4 regions of the Anaerobacillus sp. MEB173 genome follow, and region 1 is predicted to be linked to each of the others. Evidence: predicted binding sites of a transcription regulator. Region 1 holds the regulator's gene; each other region holds the start of a gene.
What was found. The regulator Rex, encoded in region 1, represses fermentation and respiration genes when NADH is low (regulators of the CRP and FNR family bind a similar motif). The targets are predictions, from matches to a motif close to TTGTGAAATATTTCACAA.
Positions count from the first base shown of each region.

Region 2: the regulator Rex is predicted to act here: its motif matches at 1,599-1,616, upstream of ACJ2A9_RS16370 (NarK family nitrate/nitrite MFS transporter).
Region 3: the regulator Rex is predicted to act here: its motif matches at 1,720-1,737, upstream of ACJ2A9_RS11990 (DUF2249 domain-containing protein).
Region 4: the regulator Rex is predicted to act here: its motif matches at 2,621-2,638, upstream of ACJ2A9_RS22705 (cytochrome c oxidase subunit 2A).

Region 1 covers NZ_JBJMAU010000027.1:6,390-12,518, forward strand. Annotated here, with positions in the region: gene ACJ2A9_RS22430 (hypothetical protein) at 1-328, shown strand, start outside; gene ACJ2A9_RS22435 (ABC-F family ATP-binding cassette domain-containing protein) at 422-2,353, opposite strand; gene moaC (cyclic pyranopterin monophosphate synthase MoaC) at 2,593-3,087, shown strand; gene ACJ2A9_RS22445 (redox-sensing transcriptional repressor Rex) at 3,124-3,759, shown strand; gene ACJ2A9_RS22450 (twin-arginine translocase TatA/TatE family subunit) at 3,805-3,981, shown strand; gene tatC (twin-arginine translocase subunit TatC) at 4,007-4,774, shown strand; gene ACJ2A9_RS22460 (MDR family MFS transporter) at 4,899-6,129, shown strand, end outside.
Region 2 covers NZ_JBJMAU010000009.1:7,489-13,617, forward strand. Annotated here, with positions in the region: gene ACJ2A9_RS16355 (4Fe-4S dicluster domain-containing protein) at 137-679, shown strand; gene ACJ2A9_RS16360 (Rieske (2Fe-2S) protein) at 763-1,305, shown strand; gene ACJ2A9_RS16365 (hypothetical protein) at 1,298-1,486, shown strand; gene ACJ2A9_RS16370 (NarK family nitrate/nitrite MFS transporter) at 1,749-3,041, shown strand; gene ACJ2A9_RS16375 (NarK family nitrate/nitrite MFS transporter) at 3,079-4,575, shown strand; gene ACJ2A9_RS16380 (Crp/Fnr family transcriptional regulator) at 4,757-5,470, shown strand; gene ACJ2A9_RS16385 (hypothetical protein) at 5,622-6,129, opposite strand, start outside.
Region 3 covers NZ_JBJMAU010000005.1:36,353-42,481, forward strand. Annotated here, with positions in the region: gene argJ (bifunctional ornithine acetyltransferase/N-acetylglutamate synthase) at 1-118, opposite strand, end outside; gene argC (N-acetyl-gamma-glutamyl-phosphate reductase) at 148-1,185, opposite strand; gene ACJ2A9_RS11985 (hypothetical protein) at 1,350-1,670, opposite strand; gene ACJ2A9_RS11990 (DUF2249 domain-containing protein) at 1,912-2,490, shown strand; gene ACJ2A9_RS11995 (hypothetical protein) at 2,495-3,781, shown strand; gene ACJ2A9_RS12000 (metal-sulfur cluster assembly factor) at 3,801-4,115, shown strand; gene moaD (molybdopterin converting factor subunit 1) at 4,181-4,417, opposite strand; gene ACJ2A9_RS12010 (molybdenum cofactor biosynthesis protein MoaE) at 4,414-4,884, opposite strand; gene mobB (molybdopterin-guanine dinucleotide biosynthesis protein B) at 4,877-5,416, opposite strand; gene ACJ2A9_RS12020 (molybdopterin molybdotransferase MoeA) at 5,401-6,129, opposite strand, start outside.
Region 4 covers NZ_JBJMAU010000029.1:290-6,418, forward strand. Annotated here, with positions in the region: gene ACJ2A9_RS22695 (b(o/a)3-type cytochrome-c oxidase subunit 1) at 47-1,747, opposite strand; gene ACJ2A9_RS22700 (cytochrome c oxidase subunit II) at 1,747-2,217, opposite strand; gene ACJ2A9_RS22705 (cytochrome c oxidase subunit 2A) at 2,247-2,402, opposite strand; gene ACJ2A9_RS22710 (GspE/PulE family protein) at 2,793-4,460, shown strand; gene ACJ2A9_RS22715 (type II secretion system F family protein) at 4,476-5,675, shown strand; gene ACJ2A9_RS22720 (competence type IV pilus major pilin ComGC) at 5,708-6,064, shown strand; gene ACJ2A9_RS22725 (type IV pilus modification PilV family protein) at 6,082-6,129, shown strand, end outside.

The DNA.
Region 1 (6,129 bases):
TATCTATGAGATCATTCAAAGGAAAATGGCGATGAATTGGAAGATTCTTTGGTCATCAAATTGGACGAAGCTCTTTTTCACATCATACTTATTAATAGGGATTTTTTTATGGAAGAGGAACCGTTTACACCCGGTCATGTATCAAAAACAATGTATCCAAACAGGAATTGTTGCATCATTAGCACTCTTGCTGTTAAATGATTCAGGAGTAGTAGCTGCAGCAACATCAATGTTTTTAATCGTTTCGGCCAGCTACTATTGGCAGTTAGAAAAGGGCGTCGTAAGTGATTTAGAAGAAAAAGAAAAGCTTGCAGAAGAATCAATGTGATTCCTGCAAGCTTTTTTAGCATCTGGCTCTGACCCCGACCTTATAACAGGGGGGAGTTGGAAAATTTGGTTAGTTATTTTTAACTTTTAACTATCAACTTTGGAGCTCTTCCCATTCTTCCATCAGCTTTTCAATTTTTGCTTTTCGTTCTTCTATTTGTTCATTTAATGTAGCAGAACGTTCATGATCTTGATAAATCTCGGGATCACATAGAGCTTCTTCATCTTGAGCAACTTCTGTTTCAAATTGTTCAATCATGTTCTCAATTTCTTCGATCCGGCGTTGTCTTTGCCGCTCCTGTTTCTTTGCCTCTTTGTCTTGTTGAAAGCTTACTTTGTCAGACGCTTTTCCTTCATTCGGAGTTGATTCTTGAAGTTGTTTCTGCTCTAAGAGTTCAAGCTCTTTCAACTCCTCTTTCTTTCTAATATAGTAATCATAATCGCCGATATAATCAGTCAGACCGATTGAGGATATCTCAACAATCCGGGTGGCAATCCGATTCAAAAAGTACCGGTCATGGGAAACGAATAAAATCGTGCCAGGATAATCAATCAATGCTGATTCTAGCACTTCCTTACTATCTAAATCCAAATGGTTTGTCGGCTCGTCAAAAATTAAAAAATTAGCTTTTTGCATATAAAGCTTCGCTAATTGTAAGCGCGCCTTTTCACCACCGCTTAAATCAGAGACGACCTTTAACACATCATCACCGCTAAAGAGGAAATTCCCTAACACTGTGCGGATTTCCTTTTCTGGTGTTAAAGGATATTCATCCCACAGTTCATGTAAGACTTGCTTATTTGAAGTAAGCTTCGCTTGCTCTTGATCATAGTATCCAATCATGACATTGCTGCCGTAAGAAATCGCTCCTTCTATCGTCGTAAGCTCCTGGTTAATCGCTTTTAATAATGTAGATTTACCGATCCCATTCGGACCAACCAGGGCGACACTTTCATTTTTCTTAATTTGCAGGTTAGCATTTGCGAATAATGGTTTGCTCTTGTCGTAACCAACCGCGACATTTTCAAGTCTTAAGACGTCATTTCCGGTTTGCTTCATAATATCAAAAGAAAATGAAGCGGATTTCTCGTCACCTTGTGGCTTGCCCATTAATGTCATTCTTTCTAGTTGTTTTCTTCTGCTTTGCGCACGTTTCGTTGTTGAAGCCCGGGCGATGTTTCGTTGGATAAAGTCTTGAAGTTTAGCCACTTCTTCTTGCTGCTTTTCATATTGCCTAAGTTCAACTTCATAACGTTTTGCTTTTTCCTCTAGGTAATCACTATAGTTCCCGTGGAATTTAGTTGATTTTGTATTTGAAATTTCATATACAACCGTAACAATTTTATCTAAAAAGTACCGGTCATGGGATACGATTAAAATCGCACCGTCATAGTTTACTAAATATTGCTCGAGCCATGTTAGTGTTTCAATGTCTAAATGGTTTGTGGGCTCATCTAATACTAATAACTCAGGTTTTGTTAATAGTAACTTTGCTAAAGCTAACCGCGTTTTTTGTCCGCCGCTTAATGTAGAAATCTTCGTTGAGTAATCAAATGTAGAAAATTTTAAACCAGAAAGAATACTTCGAATATCCGCTTCATATTGATAACCGCCTTGATCTTTAAATTTTATTTGTAATTCATCGTAGTCTTTTAAGACTTTTTCATACAAAGCGGGGTTATTCAAAACATTATTATCGGACATTTTCCCCTCTAATTGACGAAGCTCTTGTTCCATTTTCTGCAGAGGTTGAAAGACAGCAAGCATTTCTTCCCAAATCGAGAGGTTGGACTCAAGCCCAGTGTCTTGTGCTAAATATCCTAACTTAACATCCTTTGGAATAATTAACTCACCAGAATCAAACGACATCTGTCCTGTAATAATTTTTAATAATGTTGATTTGCCGGCACCGTTTCTCCCAATCAGAGCAATTCGGTCCCTCGATTGAACTTCTAACTTTATATTCGATAAAATTGGCTCAGCACCAAACGATTTTGATAATTGAACACATTGCATTATAATCATTTTTTCATCCATCCCTACATAAAGGTTGTGCGATTTCTTACACTAAAAATAGTGAGATCGTGTTAGACTAATGATGTCTTTATTATTTTAGTGTACAGTATTGGTCGAGAGACAGGCAACACTCGTAAAAATTCATGCTCGGCCCAATTTGTGTCAACTTTTTTTTTGAACTAGTAATCAGAACGCTTACAGATTTGTAGAAATGTTGTACAATAGATAGAAGAAGGGAGAATATTAACATGTCATCATTTACACATTTTAATGAACAAGGTCGTGCCAAGATGGTTGATATCTCTGATAAGAAAACGACTGTTCGAACTGCCTTTGCCCATACAAGTGTAGTAGTGAGCAAAGAAATCTACACAAAAATAGAAGAGGGTTCAATTGGGAAAGGTGATGTACTTGGTGTGGCCCAAGTTGCTGGTATTATGGCAGCTAAGAAGACAGCTGATTGGATACCAATGTGCCATCCGCTTGCCTTAACGGGTGTTAATGTTATCTTTTCATGGGAAGAAGAAGGCGATAAGCACATACTAAATATTGATGTTCAAGTGAAAACAAAAGGGAGTACAGGTGTAGAGATGGAAGCATTAACGGCAGCTTCTGCTACAGCCTTAACCGTCTATGATATGTGCAAAGCCATTGATAAAGGAATGGTGATTGGACCAACCTACTTGAAAGAAAAAACAGGTGGAAAAAGTGGGGATTATCGTAGAGAGCAAGTAGATATGTAATAATTCAGTCTGACGGATAGAAGTTGGAGGAATGCTATGGAATTTGATCAAACAAAGATACCACAAGCAACCGCAAAGAGGTTACCGTTATACTATCGGTTCTTGGAGAATTTGCAAAGCTCTGGGAAATATCGTGTTTCTTCCTCAGAACTCAGTGAAGCAGTTAAAGTTGATTCAGCAACAATAAGACGTGACTTTTCCTACATCGGTGCGTTAGGGAAAAAAGGGTATGGATATAATGTTAACTATCTATTATCTTTTTTTCGAAAAACGTTAGATCAAGATGAATTAACAAAAGTAACACTGATTGGAGTAGGGAATCTAGGTACAGCTTTTTTACACTATAACTTTCAAAAAAATAATAATACAAAAATAGAAATGGCTTTTGATGTTGCTCCTGAAAAAGTTGGTACAAACATGGGGACTGTACCGATTTACCATCTTGATGATTTCGAGAAAATCCTTGACCCTGAAGTAACTGTGGCAATATTAACTGTACCAGCAATAGCGGCACAAAAAATAGCCGATCGTATTGTCGATTCAGGAATAAAAGGTATTCTAAATTTTACACCAGCAAGATTAACTGTTCCTGAACATATTCGGGTTCACCATATTGATTTATCTGTTGAGCTACAATCGTTAATCTATTTTTTAAAACATTATCCAGTCTAGTTTGTTGAATAACAAAAAGAATCGTTTTTATAGGAGGTGAATGTCGTGGGAACACTTGGCGCAGGTAGTATCGCTTTAATCGCTATTGTTGCACTAATTATCTTTGGCCCTAAAAAGCTTCCGGAATTAGGAAAAGCAGCTGGAAATACACTTCGTGAGTTTAAAAATGCAACAAAGGGATTAGCAGATGACGATGATGATAAAAAGAAATCAGAAAAGTAATTGTTGAGATAGGAAGGGTTTTCATATGGAACAAAACGGGATGTCGCTTTATGAGCATATAGAGGAAATAAGAAAACGTCTTATTATTGTTGTCGTATTTTTTATTCTCTCTCTTATCGGTGGATTCTTCCTTGCGACACCACTCATATCATTTTTGCAAAGTGCACCAACGGCAGAAGGCCTTCCAATGAACGCCTTTAGTTTAACTGATCCTTTAAAGGTATATATGAACTTTGCTTTCTTGACAGCATTGTTATTATCATCACCAGTAGCATTATATCAGCTATGGGCCTTTGTTAGTCCGGGCCTTCGTGATGTTGAACGGAGAGCGACACTTTCTTATATTCCAATTTCGTTCTTTTTATTTATAGCAGGACTGTCGTTCTCATATTTCATTCTCTTCCCATTTGTAGTTGGTTTCATGGGGAGGTTAGCAGTTCAATTAAATATTACTGAACAATACGGAATTAACGAATACTTTTCTTTTCTGTTTCAATTAACATTACCATTTGGTCTTTTGTTTCAGTTGCCCGTGGTTGTTATGTTCTTAACTAGATTAGGAATTTTGACTCCACAGTTTTTAGTGCAATCTCGTAAAATTGCCTATTTTATTTTATTAGTCATTGCGGGGTTTATCACACCGCCAGAACTAATCTCTCACCTTATGGTCACAGGCCCGTTACTTCTTTTATATGAAATTAGTATCTGGATATCTTATGTTACGTATCGAAAGGTGCTTAAAGCAGAAAAGGAATATGAGGAACAACAGAAGAAAGATTCAAACCACGTCTAGTATAACGTGGTTTTTTTTCATTTGGATAACTGCAAATGTATTCTAGTGCTGAAAGGACAATACAATGCTAAAATAGCAATGATGATATATTTCGAATTACGAAATGATTGGATGGCGAAACAGCATGAATAAACTACCAGAAAAATGGCTTGTTCTACTAACCGTATTAGTTGGTTCATTCACTCTTGTCCTAAATAACAGTATGTTAAATCCAGCTGTTCCACAGTTAATGAAAGTGTTTGAGTCAGACGCTGTTGCCACAGGTTGGGTAATTACGATTTTTATGGTTACGATGGGTGTGACGATGCCATTAACGGGATACTTAGGTGATAAATGGGGAAATAAAAACCTCTATATTTTCGGTTTAGTTCTTTTTACAATTGCCTCTATCTTAGGTTCTTTTTCCTGGAACTTGTCTTCACTTATTTTCTTTCGAGGACTGCAAGGGATTGCTGGCGGGATTATGCTGCCAATTACGATGGCCTTAATTGTGATTGCTTTTCCGCGTAACGAACGAGGCTTTGCGCTTGGTGTATATGGTACATCAGCGCTGATGGCACCAACAATTGGGCCAACACTGGGCGGAATTTTAATCGAAATGGGAAGTTGGCAATATTTGTTCTTATGCAATATTCCAACAGGTTTGATAGGTCTTGCAATGGCTGTGTTCTGCCTAAAGCAATCAAAAAATAGTGCAAAGCTGACATTTGATAAGTGGGGCTTTCTAACGGTAACCCTAGGTGTTGGGTTGATTTTATATGCGTTAGCTAGAATTTCAAAGCTGGAACATTTACTCGAACCGATGAATATCCTTTTACTTCTTGTTGGGGCACTTAGTCTGTATCTGTTTGCTCATATAGAAAAACATGTTCAGCACCCTTTGTTAGATCTTTCAATTTTTCGGATTTCGACGTTTACGTATAGCGTCATTGTATCAGGGATCCTTTCGATCGGGTTATTTGCAGGGATTTTCCTTATCCCATTATTATTACAAAATGTGTATGGTTATGGTGCCATTATGACTGGCCTCACATTTTTACCGTCAGCATTGTTTACGGCGATCTTTATGACAGTCAGCGGTAAGACTATGGATAAAAGTGGCGCTAGAGTTGCTGTTACAGTAGGCTTGGTCATTATTGGTGTTAGTACAATTCTGCTTGGCTTAATGGATGTGAGTACAGCACTTTGGGTAATCTTTCTTCTAATGGCAGTAAGGGGAGCGGGGTTTGGCTTAAGTAGTACACCGGCAACGACGGCTGGAATGAATGCGATCCCTGAACAGCTTGTCTCAAGAGGATCAGCTATGAACAGTGTGTTTAGACAAATGAGTTCTGCACTTGGTATTGTTTTTGTCT
Region 2 (6,129 bases), on a different contig from region 1:
GCTTCGACGTTTTTCTTACTAGAGCTTCGATGCCTTAACCCTCAATAACTCTAAACTCTAAACTATCAACTCTAAACTTATATTATCCTATATAAATGTGTGTTCGGGAAGAAATCAATGAGGGGGAACAACTACTATGAATAAAATTATGTATTTAGAATTTGAACGTTGTATTGGTTGTCGTTCATGTCAGGCAGCTTGTCGTGAATGTGGCGGTCATGACATGAAAGAACGTAACTATGTAGAGTATGTTGACTTTATGGAGAGCCGTCAAACATATCCAATGCTATGTATGCAATGTAAGGATCCTGCATGTGCTCGTGTATGTCCTGCTAATGCGATCCAAATTACGGATGAAGGTGTCGTTCTTTCAGCGATGGAGGAAAAGTGTATCGGTTGCCGTAACTGTACATTTGGTTGTCCATTTGGAATACCGAAGTTTGATTTTGAAGAGAATAAAATGTACAAGTGTGATATGTGTTATGACCGCACGCAGCATGATATTGCACCAATGTGTGCATCTGTTTGTCCAAGTGATGCGATTCGCTTTATTGACTTTGATGAAATGCAGGCATTACGCCGCCGTCGTACACAAATGAATCTTGTGGAAGGTAAGAAACCGACTGAACAAGATAAGTGGAAATATGTTCCTGAGTTTTTCGGGGTTTACTCAGACTAAGAAAAGCGGAAACGCCTTGTCTGAAGCAAAATGATTTCGAATGATGAGGAGTTGGAGCTAGACTAGAAATGGAGGAGAGTAAGATGACCGAAAAGAAAAAAATAGGTCGTAATCAAAAAGATACGAATGATGATATGATCAATCTCGTTGATAATTTAAACCGAGATGATGATTTAAAATATAATCGAAGAGCATTTCTAAAATCTGCTGTTGGGGCATCTGTAGCTTTAGGAATTGCAACATTACCTTTTTCACTTAAGGCGATGTTAGGTGCTGAAGAAAAAGCAGTAGCTGATAGTAACCGTGTCAAAATTGCCGATCTGGCTGATGTCCCAAAAGGTTCCTCAGTAACGTTTCATTATCCAACCGAAGAAGATGGAGCTTTACTCGTTCATTCAAAAGAGGGGAAACTTGCCGCTTATAACAATGCGTGTACACATTTAAAATGTCCTGTATTTTATGAAGAAAAAAAAGATATTTTGTTATGCCCTTGTCATAAAGGATCTTTTGATATCGGTACTGGACACCCAATTTCAGGACCGCCTCAACGTGAACTTCCTCTAATTGAGCTTGAAGTTGAAGCTGGAGTAGTATACGCAGTAGGAAGGAAGTATCGTCATGGCTAAAAAAATATGTTGGGCGATCATTTTTCTAACCGTTATTGTTAATGTGTTTATGTTACATTTAAGTGTACAGCACTACTATGGACATGAATATGAAGCAATTGCTCCATTATCGATTGTTGGAATGATTTCTGCTGTTATTGCGTTAATAACCTATTTCTATTGGCGCAAACTTGAATATTAAATTAATAAAGTACAAAAGCTGACTAGAAATTAGATAGTCAGCTTTTATTATTTTAATAAAATTTTATCAATTTTGTTTCAGTATATTGAACATTTTTTGAACACCATATAATATGTGAGAAATTTCACACCAGCAAGGGATTGACTCCTTTATGATTAAAGTAAGTTAAACAAAGGCCTTTATACTAATTAATAATTTAACTTAACAAATAATTATTTCATTAAAAATTATTTCATTAAAGTTTTTTAGGGGGAATTAAATCATGGCAAGAATTACAAGATGGGATCCGGAAGATGAACAGTTTTGGGAGTCTGAAGGAAAGCGGCACGCAAATCGAAATCTATGGATTTCAATACCTGCACTTTTCTTAGCATTTGCGGTATGGCAAATTTGGTCAGTAGTGGCTGTTAACTTAAATGATGTAGGCTTCAATTTTACACCTGGGGAATTATTTACACTTGCAGCCTTACCTGGTTTGACGGGTGCTACATTCCGATTAATCTATACATTCGTTGTACCGATATTCGGTGGGCGAAACTGGACAATAATCAGTACTGCTTCATTATTAATACCAACAATTGGAATCGGATTTGCAGTTCAAAATCCAGAAACATCGTTTATGACAATGGCAATTTTAGCCGCACTTTGTGGTTTTGGTGGAGGTAATTTCTCCTCTTCAATGTCAAATATTAGTTTCTTCTTCCCGAAGAAGGCGAAAGGTACGGCATTAGGACTAAATGCTGGAATTGGTAACTTAGGAGTATCAGCAGTTCAATTTTTAGCTCCATTAGTAGTGACAATCGGTATTTTCGGTGCATTTGCTGGTTCATCTCAAGAATTATCAAACGGTGCACAAGTATGGATGCAAAATGCAGCATTTATCTGGGTTATACCAATTATCTTAACAGTAATTGCAGCCATTTTTGGAATGGATAATTTACCAACAGCAAAAGCTTCTTTTAAGGAACAAACAGTAATTTTTAAGAACAAACACACTTGGATTATGACGTTTCTGTATATTATGTGTTTCGGATCATTTATCGGGTTCTCAGCGGCATTTCCACTGTTAATCAGAACAGAATTTCCGGAAGTAAATGCCTTACAATTTGCGTTCTTAGGTCCACTAGTTGGTGCTTTAGCTAGACCGATTGGAGGTATGATCTCTGACAAATTAGGTGGAGCTAGAGTAACATTTTGGGATGTTGTAGTAATGATTCTTGCAACATTTGGGGTTATTTACTTCTTAAATGCAGGTAGCTTCACAGGATTCTTACTAATGTTTATGTTGTTATTCATCACAACGGGAATTGCAAACGGATCAACATTTACAATGGTTCCATATATTTTCCCACCGAAGGAAGCAGCACCAGTACTTGGGTTCACAGCAGCAATTGCAGCATATGGGGCATTCTTTATTCCGAAAATTTTCGGTTGGTCAATTGAGACAACTGGTGGTGCAAACTTAGCTATGTACTTATTTATCGGATATTATGTTGTCAGTTTGTTAGTAACGTGGTACTTCTATTCACGTAAAAATGCGGAAGTGAAATGTTAATTTCCTTATAAAATCGTCTCTTGGGAGGGCGGTAGCGATGAGTTTTTCAGATATTTTTCAATTTAAAAATGAACGAACAAAAATCTTACACTTAACATGGATTGCCTTTTTCGTCTCCTTCTTTGCTTGGTTTAACATGGCTCCATTAGCCACCACGATGGTTGATTCCCTCGGGTGGCTAACAATGGACCACATCGCAGCTTTGGCTATCATTAATGTAGCTTTAACAATACCTGCGCGTATTATTATTGGGATGTTACTCGATAAATACGGACCAAGAAAAGTGTTCTCAGCATTATTAATCGTTATGGCGATTCCAACATTTGCATTCGCATTTGGTGATACGTGGACACAATTATTAGTTGCTCGTTTATTACTTAGCTGTATTGGTGCAAGCTTTGTTGTTGGAATTCGAATGGTTTCGGAATGGTTTCCGCCAAAAAGCGTTGGCTTTGCCGAAGGGTTTTATGCAGGATGGGGAAACTTTGGTTCAGCTGCAGCTGCAATGATTTTACCATGGGTAGCAATTTCAATGTTTGGTGGAGATGAAGGATGGCGCTATGCTATCGCTTTCTCAGGAGTATTATGTCTTATCTATGGTGTGATTTATTACTTCTCAGTCACTGACACACCTGAAGGAAAAGTATATCAAAAGGCTCGTAAAATTGCTGCAATGGAAGTAAGCAGCTGGGGTGATATGATTCAATTGATTATCTGGACTGTACCATTAGTTGCAGCACTTGGATTACTATCATGGCGTTTGAAAAATTTAGGTTTTATCTCTGAAACAGCACTCTTTATTATTTATGTTATCTTGGCGATTACTCTTATTTATCAGATTGTCCAAATTCTTCGTGTAAATATTCCAATTTTAAAAGCTGGGGTACCAGAAGATGATAAATATAAGTTTAAAAATGTAGCTGCATTAAATACAACATACTTTGCCAACTTTGGAGCTGAATTAGCGATTGTTTCAATGTTACCAATGTTCTTCTTACTAACATTTGGTTTATCAGCCACAGCAGCTGGTTTAATTGCTGCATCATTTGCCTTTGTGAATCTTTTTGCAAGACCTCTGGGTGGCTGGTTATCAGACAGAGTGAAAAGCAGAAAGAAAGTTATGTTGATGTATATGTTTGGTATTGGTTTGGGATTAATTGGAATGGGATTAATCAATTCTGAATGGCCGTTAATTTTAGCGATTGTCGTAACAATTATCACATCTATCTTTATCCAAGGTGCAGAGGGAGCAACATTTGCGGTCATTCCTTTAATTAAAAAAAGGATTACAGGTCAAATATCAGGGATGGCTGGTGCTTATGGCAATGTTGGGTCCGTTGTTTACTTAACGATCTTTACAATGGTTTCTCCTCAAACATTCTTTTTCATCTTAGCCGGCGGAGCCTTTGTTAGTTTCTTCTGTTGTTTGTTCTTACTAGATGAGCCTAAGGGTGGTCACGGAGAAGAGTATGAGTTATCGTCCGTAGATCGTGAGGTTAATCAAGCTGAGATTCCGTTACAGAAAACAAGTTAGTGAAAAATTTCACAAGATTCACGGCAGAATATTCTTTCTGCCGTTTTTCCCATAAGTAGAATCAATTATACTTTTTTTATTTTTTCAGAAAACATATTTTATTACAGTTTATATTTAAAAAGGATACAATAGAAGTGTATAATAGCAATGGATAAATAATAAGGAAAAGGTGGTTTTCTTCATGCCAAAGAAACAGCTAGAAATGAAGCGGTTCTTTAACGAGTTGTCCAAAGAAAACCAAGATATGTTGTTAGCGAATGGACAGGAACTATCTGTAGTGGCGGGTACAACTTTATTTTATGAAGGGGATCAACCTGATAGTGTCTATCTTGTTCGTTCAGGAATGGTAAGGCTAAGTAAAATGACTGTTGACGGGAGAGAATTCTCCGTTCATTTAAAGCAAAAGGATGAACTTGTTGGGGAAGTTGGTCTATTCAATGAGATGTCAATTAGTGTTACTGCTGAAGTAATTGAAGATGCAGTATTAGTAAAGTTTGAACGAAATCAACTAGAAGAAATTTTCCGCAAAAACGGAGAGATTGCCGTAGCGTTTATGAAGTGGTTTGCAAGGCACACGCAGTCGACTCAGGCAAAGTTTCGTGACTTAATTTTGTGTGGAAAAACAGGTGCACTTTATTCTACATTAATACGTTTTAGTAATTCATATGGCATTAAAAATCCTGATGGCAGTATACTAATCAATGTTCATTTAACAAACCAAGACATTGCCAATTATATCGGAACATCACGAGAAAGTGTTAACCGAAGCCTTAATGACTTAAAGAAAGACAAGGTGATTACGTACAACAAAGGTTATATTTGCATTAAGGATATTAACTACCTTAAAGAATATTTGCAATGCGGAGATTGCCCAGTAGAAATTTGTACGATATAAGAAAAAGACATGGTAACAAAAACCATGTCTTTTTAAGTCGAGTGTAGATTTTAGAGTGGAGAGTTTAGAGTTATTGAGAGCTTCTTAAGAAAGTCACTTTCTATCTTTGAAATCACTAACACAACTCTAGGCTTTAAACTTTAAACTAATTCTACATAAATTCCCCTGTAGGTCTTATTATTAAATCTTCACCGGAATATTCTCGGTCTCCGAATGTCGTAATTAAGGAGCACTTTTTTATTTTGAAATGTTCTGATTCATTTTCATCCTTTTCAAAGCTCATTAATATTCCTTCTGCTAGTAAGGCGGGGCCATCATAAACTTGTACTTTTTGTCCTTCCATTGAGCTGTGTTTTGCCTCCTGTAAAAATGATATCCAAGGATTCCATCCATTAATAATGTAAGCTTCGGAGCCGTCTTTTAAATATCCCATTGAAGCCTTTGAATCATTAATTACTCCGTTTAAAGATGAGTTAAGTTTATTAATTGTATCGTGAATAAATTGATATTGTTCCATTTTTAACTCACCAGAAAAAGTAAGGGTTATTTTTTTTTGTTCTGCATCATGATGTGCAGCTAAAGTGAGAAGAGAATGATCGATCTCTTTTTCTAAAATATAATTTCCGTCTTTATATAAAAAGTTACATTCACGCAATTTT
Region 3 (6,129 bases), on a different contig from region 1:
AATCTAATTTATCTTTCTTAATTCCAGCATAGACTCCTGTAGCCGAGAATCCTTTCGGTGCTGTAATACTACCATCTTCCACTACTCTGACTTCAGCTTGTTCTTTCTTCGTTCCCACCGTAAATCACCTCTGAAAATACTTTCTTTTTATGGATAAACTGGAATTAAATCAAGTCCTGTTTTTTCATCAATTCCCATCATGATATTTAAATTTTGTACAGCCTGCCCGGCCGCACCTTTCATTAAATTATCAATGACCGACACAACCATTATGCGGCCGGTTCTTTCATCATACGTAACGCCAATATCGCAATAATTAGAGCCGTAAACTTCTTTAGTAGACGGATATGCTCCTTGCTTACGAATACGGACAAACGGCTCTTTACCGTATTGCTCGTTATACAATTCTCGTAATTGTTCTTCTGTCATTTCTTTTGTTGCTTTTCCATACATGGTAGCCATAATTCCTCTAGTCATCGGAACTAGATGTGTACTGAACGTAATTGGGGAATCCAATTGATCCCATCTATTTAACATTTGCTCAATTTCAGGAATATGCTGATGAGCATTCACTTTATATATTTTAAAATTATCATTCATCTCACTGTAGTGAGTAACCGCTGACGGTGAACGTCCAGCCCCTGTTACCCCAGATTTCGCATCAATGATCAGCGAATCTCTTTCAATTAATTTATTTTGAATTAGTGGTGCTAAACCTAGCAATACTGCTGTAGGATAACAACCAGGGTTAGCTAATAGACTAGCAGTCTTAATCTCTTCTTTACACCACTCTGGCAAACCATAGATCGCTTCTTTTAACGTTTCATCATTCGCTGCATTTTTTTTGTACCATTTTTCATACAAAGAACGATCCTTTATCCGTAAATCCCCCGAGAGGTCGATTACTTTTACACCTTTATTTATAAGCTCTGGACTTAACTCAGTTGAGATACCTGATGGTGTAGCCATAAACACTACATCCACCGTTTTCGCAATCTGATCTGTATCAATCTTTTCTAATATAAGATCCGTTTTATTTATAAGGTGGCCATAACTATCTTGAATCGGCACACCGTATTGGGATGATGAGTGAATTGACGAAAGCTCAACTTCTGGATGATTATGTAATAACCGTATTAATTCCGCTCCCCCATATCCAGTTGCTCCGATAATTGCTACTTTCATTTTTTTCACCCTCTTAATAAATTTGTATGTGAAGTTTATTATAAGGATGAATAAAAATAAAATCAACTGTATTTTTATTTTTTATTAGAATTTTCATTATAAAACAAGTAATAAAAAAATCAGGTAACTCTTTTTTGCATAAGAAAAAGAGTTACCTGATTTTTTCACACTTCATTTTTATCAGAGATAAGTTGAAAAAAAGAGAGCCATGTTTCATCAACCAGTTTGTTAATTTGTTCTTTTGTTGCATCATCAATATGGATACCACCAGTTATGACAGTTGTCTTCTTATTAATTCCACACCATACTTTTGCCAAATCAATAAACAACTCTTCCTCTTTATGATGCGGGAAACCATGACTGATAATATTGACGCGATCATTTATCCAGTTAGCTATAACAACTGCCCCTATGTGAGGCTTTGTCCCCCCCGTAACTACAATAACGTCATCCTCACCAGTACGGATTCGATTACAAGAAATCACTTTTCATACCCCCTTTAACTCATAATTTACCAAACAACCCCTTTTCAAGATGTGAAAACTATCACAGAATAGTAAAAAATGCAAATAATACGCACTTAATTGATAATGGGAATCAATTGTGATAAGTATCACTGAATGGTTATTACATTTTAAACTATACTTATCTCAGAAAAGCAAAAACATTTCATACTAAGGATGCAATTCTTTTCTATAAGATGATGAATAGAAAGGGGGTTATCTTATGGGTAGTAAAGGAAAGGTATATGAACTAGATGTCCGTGAAGATTTGAAAAATAAATTAGAACCTTTTCAAAAGATCATGGCAGTTGTTAAACAAGTTGAAGCTGGGGACACTTTCATACTACATTCAACCTTTAAACCAAAGCCCCTCCAAACGTTATTAAGGACAAAAGGCTTTACTAATGACGTTGAAAAAATTGCTGACGATCACTTTATAACAACTTTTATTAAAAAGGAAGAGAAGAAAGGTTTGTTCTCATTCTTTAGAAAAAAGAAAAAAGATAACACGGACTGGGATAACTTAAAGCCACCAGCTAAAGTTCCCGATCCAGTAAAAATAAAGGAGGTTTCTGCAATGGAACCATATCGCTTAGATAATCGTGGTTTAGAGCCACCACAACCAATGATGCGCACATTAAGTCAATTAGAAAAAATGAATGATGGTGAAACACTTATTATTCGAAATGACCGGGTGCCCGTCTTTCTCATCGAGGAATTAAAGCAATTAGGTTATGGATATTCACATATGGAAATGGACGATGGCTCGGTTGAAATTACTATAATTAAGAGAGAGGGATAAGATCATGAACTTCGGCGGTGGAATGGGTCAAGGTGCCTTACAGAATTCAAAAGGTGCATTTTACTTACCATTTGCTTTTATGATTACAGGATTCCTATCACTGCTCATTTTCTCTGTGCTGATTGTCTTTTCCGGTGATACGTTTAGTTTCACAGAAGTTCGATTACCATTTGCAATAGGAATAGTCCATTTATTCATTTTAGGATGGGCGACAATGCTCGTGATGGGGGCAGTCTACCAACTTGTTCCTGTAGTCATTCAAAGTGAATTATATAGCACAAAGCTAGGAATGATTCATTATTTTGCGTTTACTGGCGGCCTAGTCGGTATGCTACTCGGTTTCTTTCAATTTAATTTAATTACGCTGGCAATTTCAGCATCACTTGTCGTTATTGGAGTTCTGCTTTTTATAACTAATATCGTCATCACAATTATAAAAACAAAAAACTTCAATACGATTATTTTTGCAACGTATAGCGCTTTGTTTTATCTACTTCTAACTGTTGTTTCCGGATTGCTTATGGCGATAAACTTTGGACATCCGTTTTTAAATGGTTTGCACACGTCAATATTGGCAGCACACATTTGGTTTGGATTAGTTGGCTGGTTTCTTTTTTTAATTGTTGGCTACAGCTTTAAGATGTTACCTATGTTTTATTTGTCACATGACTTTCCAACAAACTTACAAAAATGGATTTTAATTTTGTTCCATGTTGCACTACTGATTATTACTGCAAACTTCTTTCTTCAAGCAGGATTTATGTTGACTTGGATTGGTTTTGTCGTGTTTCTTGCCGGCTTACTTGTTTACAGAGTCCATGTACAGCAGATTATTAAAACCCGCTTCAAAAAGAACCCTGGTAAAGGAATATTAGTTACGGTTCGAATTCTTGATGGATTTATTGGTTTAACAGGTATCGCGATTGTTCTTTTAATGATTCAACCGCAACTTTTTTCTAATTTAACATTCCTTTCAATCATTAGTTTAGTTTATTTATTTGGATGGGTTAGCTTAACAATTTTAGGATATACATCTAAAATTGTTCCATTTTTATGGTGGACATTCCGCTTTGGAAATCAAGTTGGAAGAGAACAGGTGCCATCATTGCATGATTTAATTGATGAACAAAAGGTATACGTCCGCTTTATCGGTTGTGTAGTGACATTACTTATTCTTGCAGTCGGTATGGCGATTCAATTACCTCTTCTCATAATTATCGGACAAATTAGTTTTGGACTTGCTACCATCTATTATTTAGTCCATGTATTAGCTGTATTTACGCATTCATAATTCAAAGGAGGAATTTCAGATGGCTGAATTCGTATTAAATAATGAGGAAGTATTAAAAGTATTAGAAACAGTAATCGATCCTGAGCTAGGTGTAGATGTTGTCAATCTAGGGTTAATTTATGACGTAAAGATTGAAAACGATGGTGTTGTAGATATTAAAATGACATTGACAACTCCTGGCTGCCCGCTTCACGATATGATGACAACTGGTGTAAGGTCTGCAGTTCAAACATTACCAACTGTTAATGCTGTTAATGTTGAAGTTGTTTGGGAACCGCAATGGACACCAAAAATGATGAGCGAAAAGATTCGCAGCCGATTCGGCGGCGAATGAAAAACAAAACCTCTCCACTTTAGGAGAGGTTTTTAACTTTCAACTATTAACTATTAACTATTAACTTACCCCCCACTTACAGGCGGGATGATCGCCACAACATCATTTTCATGCAAAATGGCATTATCCTCAACAAACTCCTCATTTACAGCGATCATGACGTTGTCGAGTGAAGGAAGAGAAGAATACTCTGCCGAAAGTTTTTCACGTAATTGTGCAACAGTTAGTGAACTTGCTTCCATGCTTAATTCTCTTTTCCCTAATGCCTCTTCAAAGGCAGCAAATAATAATACTTTAATCATGATAAATGCTCCTCTTCTGGCTTACCTGTCGGGTAAGGTGTTCTCTCTAATTGATCACCAATCCATTTCTCCCCATCTTCCCAATGTTCTTTTTTCCATATTGGTACGATTTCCTTTATACGCTCAATCGCAAAACGGCTTGCTTCATATGAATCAGCACGATGTGGAGTTGAGACAGCAATTACAACAGCGGTATCAGTTATCTCTAACCTTCCTATTCGATGCGTAATCGCTACTCTTGTTTCCGGCCATTGCTCTTTAATTTCCTCACCAATTTGGGCAAGTTTCTTTTCAGCCATCGGTACGTAGGCATCATATTCTAAATACAATGTTCGTTTTCCTTTTGTTAATTCACGAACAGTTCCAATAAATGTATTAATGGCGCCAGCATTGGGATGAACAACCTTATCGACAACTTCTTGAATTGAGATTACTTCACTAGTAATTAGAAAATCTTTTTCACTCATCTTCTTTATTCACCTGTTCTTTTATCCAATTTAAGTACTCTTGTTCCTCTTCGATTGAAAAGACAGGAACCTTCATTTTTTCTTTTATTTCCTCAAGTCGTATCCACGTAATAACAGCTATAATATTCGTTAATTGTTCAAGCAGCTCTAACCCTTCCTCAGTACGAACTATGACTACTTTTGGAAAAGGCTCTCGTTTAAATCCTTCTATCAGTATAAGATCTAATGGAAGCTTATCATAAAACTCTAACATCTTTTCCAGGCTCCAGTCAGTAGGCAATGTTGCTAAATGAAGTTGAAACTGATGGTTGCTGGCTACTCCTGTTACCATCGCACCTGCATTACGGTGCTTCCATGAGTCCTTGCCTTTATCTAAAGACTTTAATGTTCTCCCATGACCATGATGTTTTAGCGTTCCAACAAGTAGGCCATCATTGGAGCAATAGGAAACAAGCTTTTCTACAAGTGTTGTTTTCCCGCTATTACTGTAACCAGCAATTTGAATGATTTTATTTTTTATTCCCAAGGCCATTCACTTCCATCTCCACTGAGCAATAGGGCATCTACGGTGGTCCCTTCTTCATAACCCCTTGTTCCACCAGGGAGAGTAATCAGTGCATTGGCATCTGCTAAAGAAGTAACAACACCTGATTTATCTAATCCGACCGGTGTTACATATAGCCTTCCTTCTTTTACACTCACTTTGCCGCGGACGAACCGTGTGAACGGATTTGGTTTTAAAAAATCTTTTCCTAGTACGGCCTGTACTTTTTCTAGGTGTGGCTTATTTGAACCAAAATACGTTTTTAACCATGGTCGCGTATAGAGTTCAAACCCAACATAGCATGCTGACGGATTACCAGATAATCCAAAAAGTAATTTACCATTCCACTCAGCAACTGTTGTCACACTTCCAGGACGCATTGCAATTTTGTTAAACAATACATTGGCACCAAGTTTTTCATAAATCTCCGGTAGAAAGTCATAATCTCCGACTGAAACTCCACCTGTTGTAATAAGAACATCAACTTCAGCTAATGCGTTAGAAATCGCTGTATAGCAGCTGTCAAAATCATCGGCTAATTTCCCAAAATACTTTGGTTCTGCACCAACCTTTTTAATTTGCGAAGCAACCATATAAGCATTACTGTTACGGATTTTTCCGGGTTGCAGTTCTTCATGAACATCTAATAATTCTGTTCCTGTTGCATAAATGCCAACAAGGGGCTTTTTATATACAGGAAC
Region 4 (6,129 bases), on a different contig from region 1:
AAAAAGACACGCTCGTTCACAATCATGAACATGCGTGTCTTTTTTATTACTTAATAATGTGGTTGATCGGCGGTGCTCCTGGTGGAGCATTAACAATCATATCAATTACTGGGATTGTGTAAGCGAATAAGATGAAAATAAGTGTGATGCCAACCCAAAATGTCCAGTTCTCAAAGATTTTAGGCATATAGCTTCCATTGTATGCCTCGTTTGTAACAGGAAATTCAACATTTCCGTCTTTCGGCGCTCCAAGAGCTAAGTAGAAGAAGCTGATTGTCATGATTGTCGCTGAAATAAACAGGATAGTCCCACCGATACTTACAGTAATATGGTTTGCAAAGAAATTTGTAAACCATTCTAGTGCTTCAGGATGATCGGAATATGTTGTATATGCTGTTCTTCTCGGTGCACCGAGTAAACCTAGAATATGCATTGCCCCTGACATTAAAAGCATTCCAACTGTCCAAAGAATCGTTTGGATAATTCCAATTCGGTTCATTGTCGGTGATAATGATCTCCCTGTTAAATATGGGATTAACCAGTAGGCAACACCAAGGAATGTTAAAATAACAGTTGATCCAACTGATAAGTGGAAGTGTCCGACAACCCATAGCGTGTTATGAACTACCGCATTCATTTGGTGACTTCCGTTTACAATCCCTCCGGCACCCGCCAAAATGAAGAATAACATCCCGATAAATGGTGCTAGGAAACGAACATCACCATAAGGCAGTTTTTTTGCCCAACCGAATAAACCTGTCGTTCCTCTTTCTTTACCATAGAGCTCAAACATGGCAAATAGAGAAAAGGCGGTTAGTAAAGAAGGTGCTACGGCTCCAGTCAAAGTAAGGGCAACCTGAATATACTTCCAAAACTCGCTAATTCCGGGCTCCATTAATTGGTGATGTAGTCCAACAGGAAAAGAGAAAACAAGGAACAAAATAAATGTTAGACGTGCGAGTGAATCACTGAAGATTTTCCCGCCGATGATCTTCGGGATTACTGTATACCATGCGATATATGCAGGCATTAACCAGAAGTATACGAGAGGATGGCCAAAATACCAGAACAGAGTACGACTTAGTAGAAGGTTAATTCTGTCACTAAAGCCAAATGCCCAAGGAATCATTTGGAAAACAACTGTAGCTGCGACACCAAGTGTACTTAAAATCCATAATAGCATTGTTGCAGTCGTCATAAAGCCAAATAATGGAGTTTTTTCACCGGGATGGGCTTTCCTCCATGCGAAGTAATGCTTAAGCATGGCGATGGCCCCAATCCAGTTACCAATAACGAACAATGCTAAGCCGACATAGAAATATGGATTTGCTTGCAGGGGAGGATAGAATGTATATAGCACGTTGGCATCACCAATGATGATTAGTACGGCAGCGATCGCTGTACCAATAATCATTGTAATGAAGCCGACCCAGGCTGTTTTGCGAGCACCATCACTTAACGATCCCATTGTTTTACTTAAACCAGCATAACAAAAGCCATAGATAAAATAAGTTGTAAAAACAAGTGCTAAGAAAACACCGTGAGCTGTTAATAATGTGTAATAGTTAATCCCTGCTGGTAAATCAATAACCCCACCACGTGCTAATCCTTGCAATAGTCCAGCTAGAGCACCGAGAAAAAAGACAATAAACGCAACATACATATGCCCAAGGGTTAATTTTATGTCGCCTTTATGAATTTTAACCACTTCCTCGAAAGTATCCGATTTCAAAATGGCTGTCTTCATTATTCTGTCACCTCAATTCTCATTTGCATATAATGGTGGCCTGTACCGCAGTATTCATTACATAAGACTAAATATTCACCGGGTTCAGTGAAAGTATGTTCAACTTGGCCGACGTGCCCAGGCACGATCATCATGTTCACATTTGTTTTTGGAATGGTAAAACTATGAATCACGTCTCTACTTGTCACTCGAAAGATCACTTTTGAACCAACTGGAACTTCAAGTTTATTCGGCATATAACCAAATGCCATTGCAACAATGTTAGCGATATATGTTTGATCATCAATTTTTTCTAAGCCAGGATTGTCGAATGGTGCTGTAACATCAACTTGGGTAGGATCAATTGTAGTAGAGTGACTGGGAGGTTGGTTCCCCTGCGCAAATGCACTGATTCCTAGAACAAGTAAAAATACAAATAACATCCCTATACTGAATGTTAGCCAGTATTTTTCGTATCGATGTAAATGCATAATCTATTCCCTCACTTTCTATATCAGAATTACAATCTCGAAATAAAAAGGTTAAACACTGATACCCAGGTTATGAGAATAATAAAACCAATAACAAAAACAGAGAAAAGTGTCCCCTTAATCGGCTCTTCATGAACGTCTATCGAAATTTTTCTTTCCGCCTCCTGTTTTGTTTTTTTCTCCATACCAATCACCTCCAAAATCTAATTTTATAAAAAAATAGGAAAATTGATCTGTTTACATTAGTGTAAATGAACGATGGTAAGGAAAAATGTGACAAATATCACATCTTAATTTAACAGTCATTTATTGACAATATTTCACATCTTTGTAAAATTTAATATCGAAATATTGGGAGATTTTAGTCTAAAGACTTTATTGTCAAGTGGATATTTACTAAATTTTGTCGAACGATTCACAAAAATCTCAAAAATTGTATTAATTATTAGTTTATATTCGTGCTAATATTGAGTTGCCAAATATTAGTAGTAGTCTCCCTGTACTTAGAGTGTAAATAGGTCAAATTTCACTAATGGGATTCCTGCTGTAAAAGTAATTTAAAGGCTGGTGAATGTATGGGAAAACATAAACGGATTGGACAGCTATTAATAGAAGATGGGGCAATAACAGAACAACAGCTTACCGACTGTTTAGAACGACAGCGTGAAAACCATCAACCACTAGGTGAAATTTTAATTGAAAATGGATTAATAGATGAAAAACAACTAGTTATGGCCATCGGCAGGCAGTTAGGTCTCAAGTATATTGAGATTCATCAAACAACTATAGATGAAGAAGCGATTCATAAAATTAGCGAAACGGTTGCAAGAAAGTATTTAGTCATACCGATTTCATTGTCAGATCACGTTTTGACTGTAGCGATCTCTGATCCACTGAATCTATCAATTATTGATGATTTACACATCTTAACAAGTTATGACATTGAAGTTGTAGTAGGTGACCGAAAAGACATTGAATGGGCAATAAATCGTTACTATTTCCCGCAACAGTCTAACAAATTTGTGAATGAAAATGAGCAAGTAAAACGATCTGAGGAAGATAGATTATTAGAAGAACATAAAGAGGATGGACCGACAATTTTGTTTGTCCATTCGATGATTAGTAAAGGTTTAGCGATGTCAGTAAGTGATATTCATATCGAACCGCATGAAAAAGAAGTAATTATTCGTTATCGTATTGATGGAATTTTGTATGACACATTAATTGTACCTGCGAACTTAGAGTTTTCTGTAATCTCCCGTCTGAAAATTATGGCAAATTTGCACATCACAGAAAAAAGAAAACCGCAAGATGGTGGTTTTCATCTTAATGTAGATGGACGCTCTGTTGATGTAAGGATGTCGACAATTCCAACCATTTTTGGTGAAAAAGTTGTTCTGCGTTTATTAGAAAAAGAACAAATTATTGAAATTGACCAACTTGGGTTTTTACCAGACCATTTAGCAATGTTAAGAGACATATTGAAATTTCCCCATGGCATCGTCCTTATTACAGGACCTACCGGTAGTGGGAAAACAACGACACTATATGCCATGTTAAATGAAATAAATAATTTAGAGAAAAACATTGTTACCATTGAAGACCCTGTTGAATACGTACTTCCAAGGATCAACCAAACACAAATTAATTTTAAGACGGGGATTACCTTTGCTTCGGGACTTCGCACCATGCTAAGGCAAGACCCAGACATCATTATGGTAGGGGAAATTCGAGATGAAGAAACTGCAAAAGTTGCTGTGCAAGCTGCGTTAACTGGACACCTTGTTTTAAGTACTTTGCATACAAATACAGCGATTGGCAGCTTTTATCGACTTTTAAACATGGGGATTGAACCGTACCTTCTTTCCTCTTCATTAAAGGGAATGATTTCCCAGCGTCTTGTCCGTAAAGTTTGCTCAAAATGTAAGGAAGAAGTTGAGATTGACCAGAGCGTCTTTGAACGGCTTGGTTTACTCGATCAATTTAAAGATAGTAGCTTTGTCAAAGGAAAAGGTTGTTTTCATTGTCAGCAAACAGGTTACAGGGGCCGATTAGGTGTTCAGGAAGTAATCAAAGTAGATGATGAAATGAGGGTGTTCATAAATCGAAATGCTGCAGAAGAGGTAGCAACACAGCTACTTAAAAATAAGCAGGATTATCGTTCAATTATTGAAGACGGTATGATCAAGGCTAGTAGAGGTCTTACATCTGTTGAAGAGGTGCTTCGTATTCTTTATCAATAGAAGGGGGGAACATTGGTGCAAAGCTACAAGTTTTTTGCCAGAGATAATTATGGCAAACGGATTAACGGTAAGATGGAGGCGCATTCTCCACTAGAAATTGTTCGCAAGCTAGAAGGTACAGGCTACACCGTCACTCGTGTTGAAGAAAAGAAGCATGATCGTAATTTATTTGAAAAAAAAGTCTCTTTAAAAGAACTCGCCGTACTTTGCCGCCAGCTTAGCACGATGGTTCGTACTGGTGTACCGATTATCGAAGCGCTTAATACCATTGGAGGATTAGTAAAGGATAAGACATTAAAACAGATGTTACCGCAAATTTCAGAAGATATTGCTGATGGTTCAACACTAGCAGGTGCTTTTGAAAAACATAACAATCATTTACCGCCTATTTTTGTTAATATGTTGCGATCGGCTGAGGTCAGTGGTGATTTGGACCATACATTAAATGTCCTTGCGGAAAACTTTCAAAACGATCATAAGGTTCGATCGAAGGTAAAAAGCGCCCTTGCTTATCCGATTGTAATTATTATTTTTGCTAATGCAATGATTTTTGGATTAATAACATTTGCGTTACCAACTTTTATTGGAATGTTTGAAGGTACTGATACACCGTTGCCATTGATCACTCAGATTTTAATAGTAATTAATCGTTTTATAACGAATCAAGGAATCATCCTCTTTATTACGTTGATCATCCTTACAGTAATTGGAGTCAAATGGGGGACAACCGAATCAGGAAGACGAGCTATTGATTATAGTTTAATGAAATTACCGCTAGTTGGTGATTTAGTAACAAAAACAGTGGTCTACCGCTTCAGTCAGTCTTTACGTGATTTATATGAAAGCGGCATTTCGGTTGATGAATCACTGGCGATGACATCAAAGATCGTCAATCATAGCTACTTTAGTAAAAGTATCGACCGAGCAAGAGAAGAAATTCGCAAAGGAGCCGATATTGCTTCCTCATTGGATAAATCAGGGCTCTTTCCTCCTGTGCTAATATCTATGCTCCGAGTCGGTGAAAACACTGGAGATTTAAACACGCTGTTAACAGATGTTGCCACTTACAGCCAAAGAGAGTTAGAGCAAAAAATAGATCTATTCATCTCGTTAATTGAGCCCATCCTCATCGTTAGTATTGGTATTGTCGTTGGCGGAGTTATCGTCGGCATCCTGCTCCCAATGTATGATGGCATGCTTTTAATAAATAAGTAATATAAAAGCTTAGTAGAAAGAGAGTGAGAAACATGAGAATGAAAAAGAAACTTTTTAAAATACTACGAGGAGAAAGAGGCTTTTCATTAATCGAGCTGTTAATTGTCATTGCGATCTTGGCAGTGTTGGCTCTGTTAATTATTCCAAGGTTGACGACTACTCTAGATGATGCGAAAGAATCGACTAATGCGGCAAATGTAAAATTGATACAGTCAGCAACTGAACGGTTTCATTTTGATAAGGGGCGTTTTCCTACTAGTGTGGATGAGCTTAAAACTGAAAATTATATTGATGTGGTACCTACGGATCCATGGGAAAGAGCTGATAAAGGCTATTCTATTAATCAGATCACAGGAATAGTCGAAGCTCCAGAAAAGCCCACAAGTTAAAAAATAAAAGGTGCTATATGAAAAGATATTTTAACTCCCGTGGAACGACGTTACTTGAACTCCTC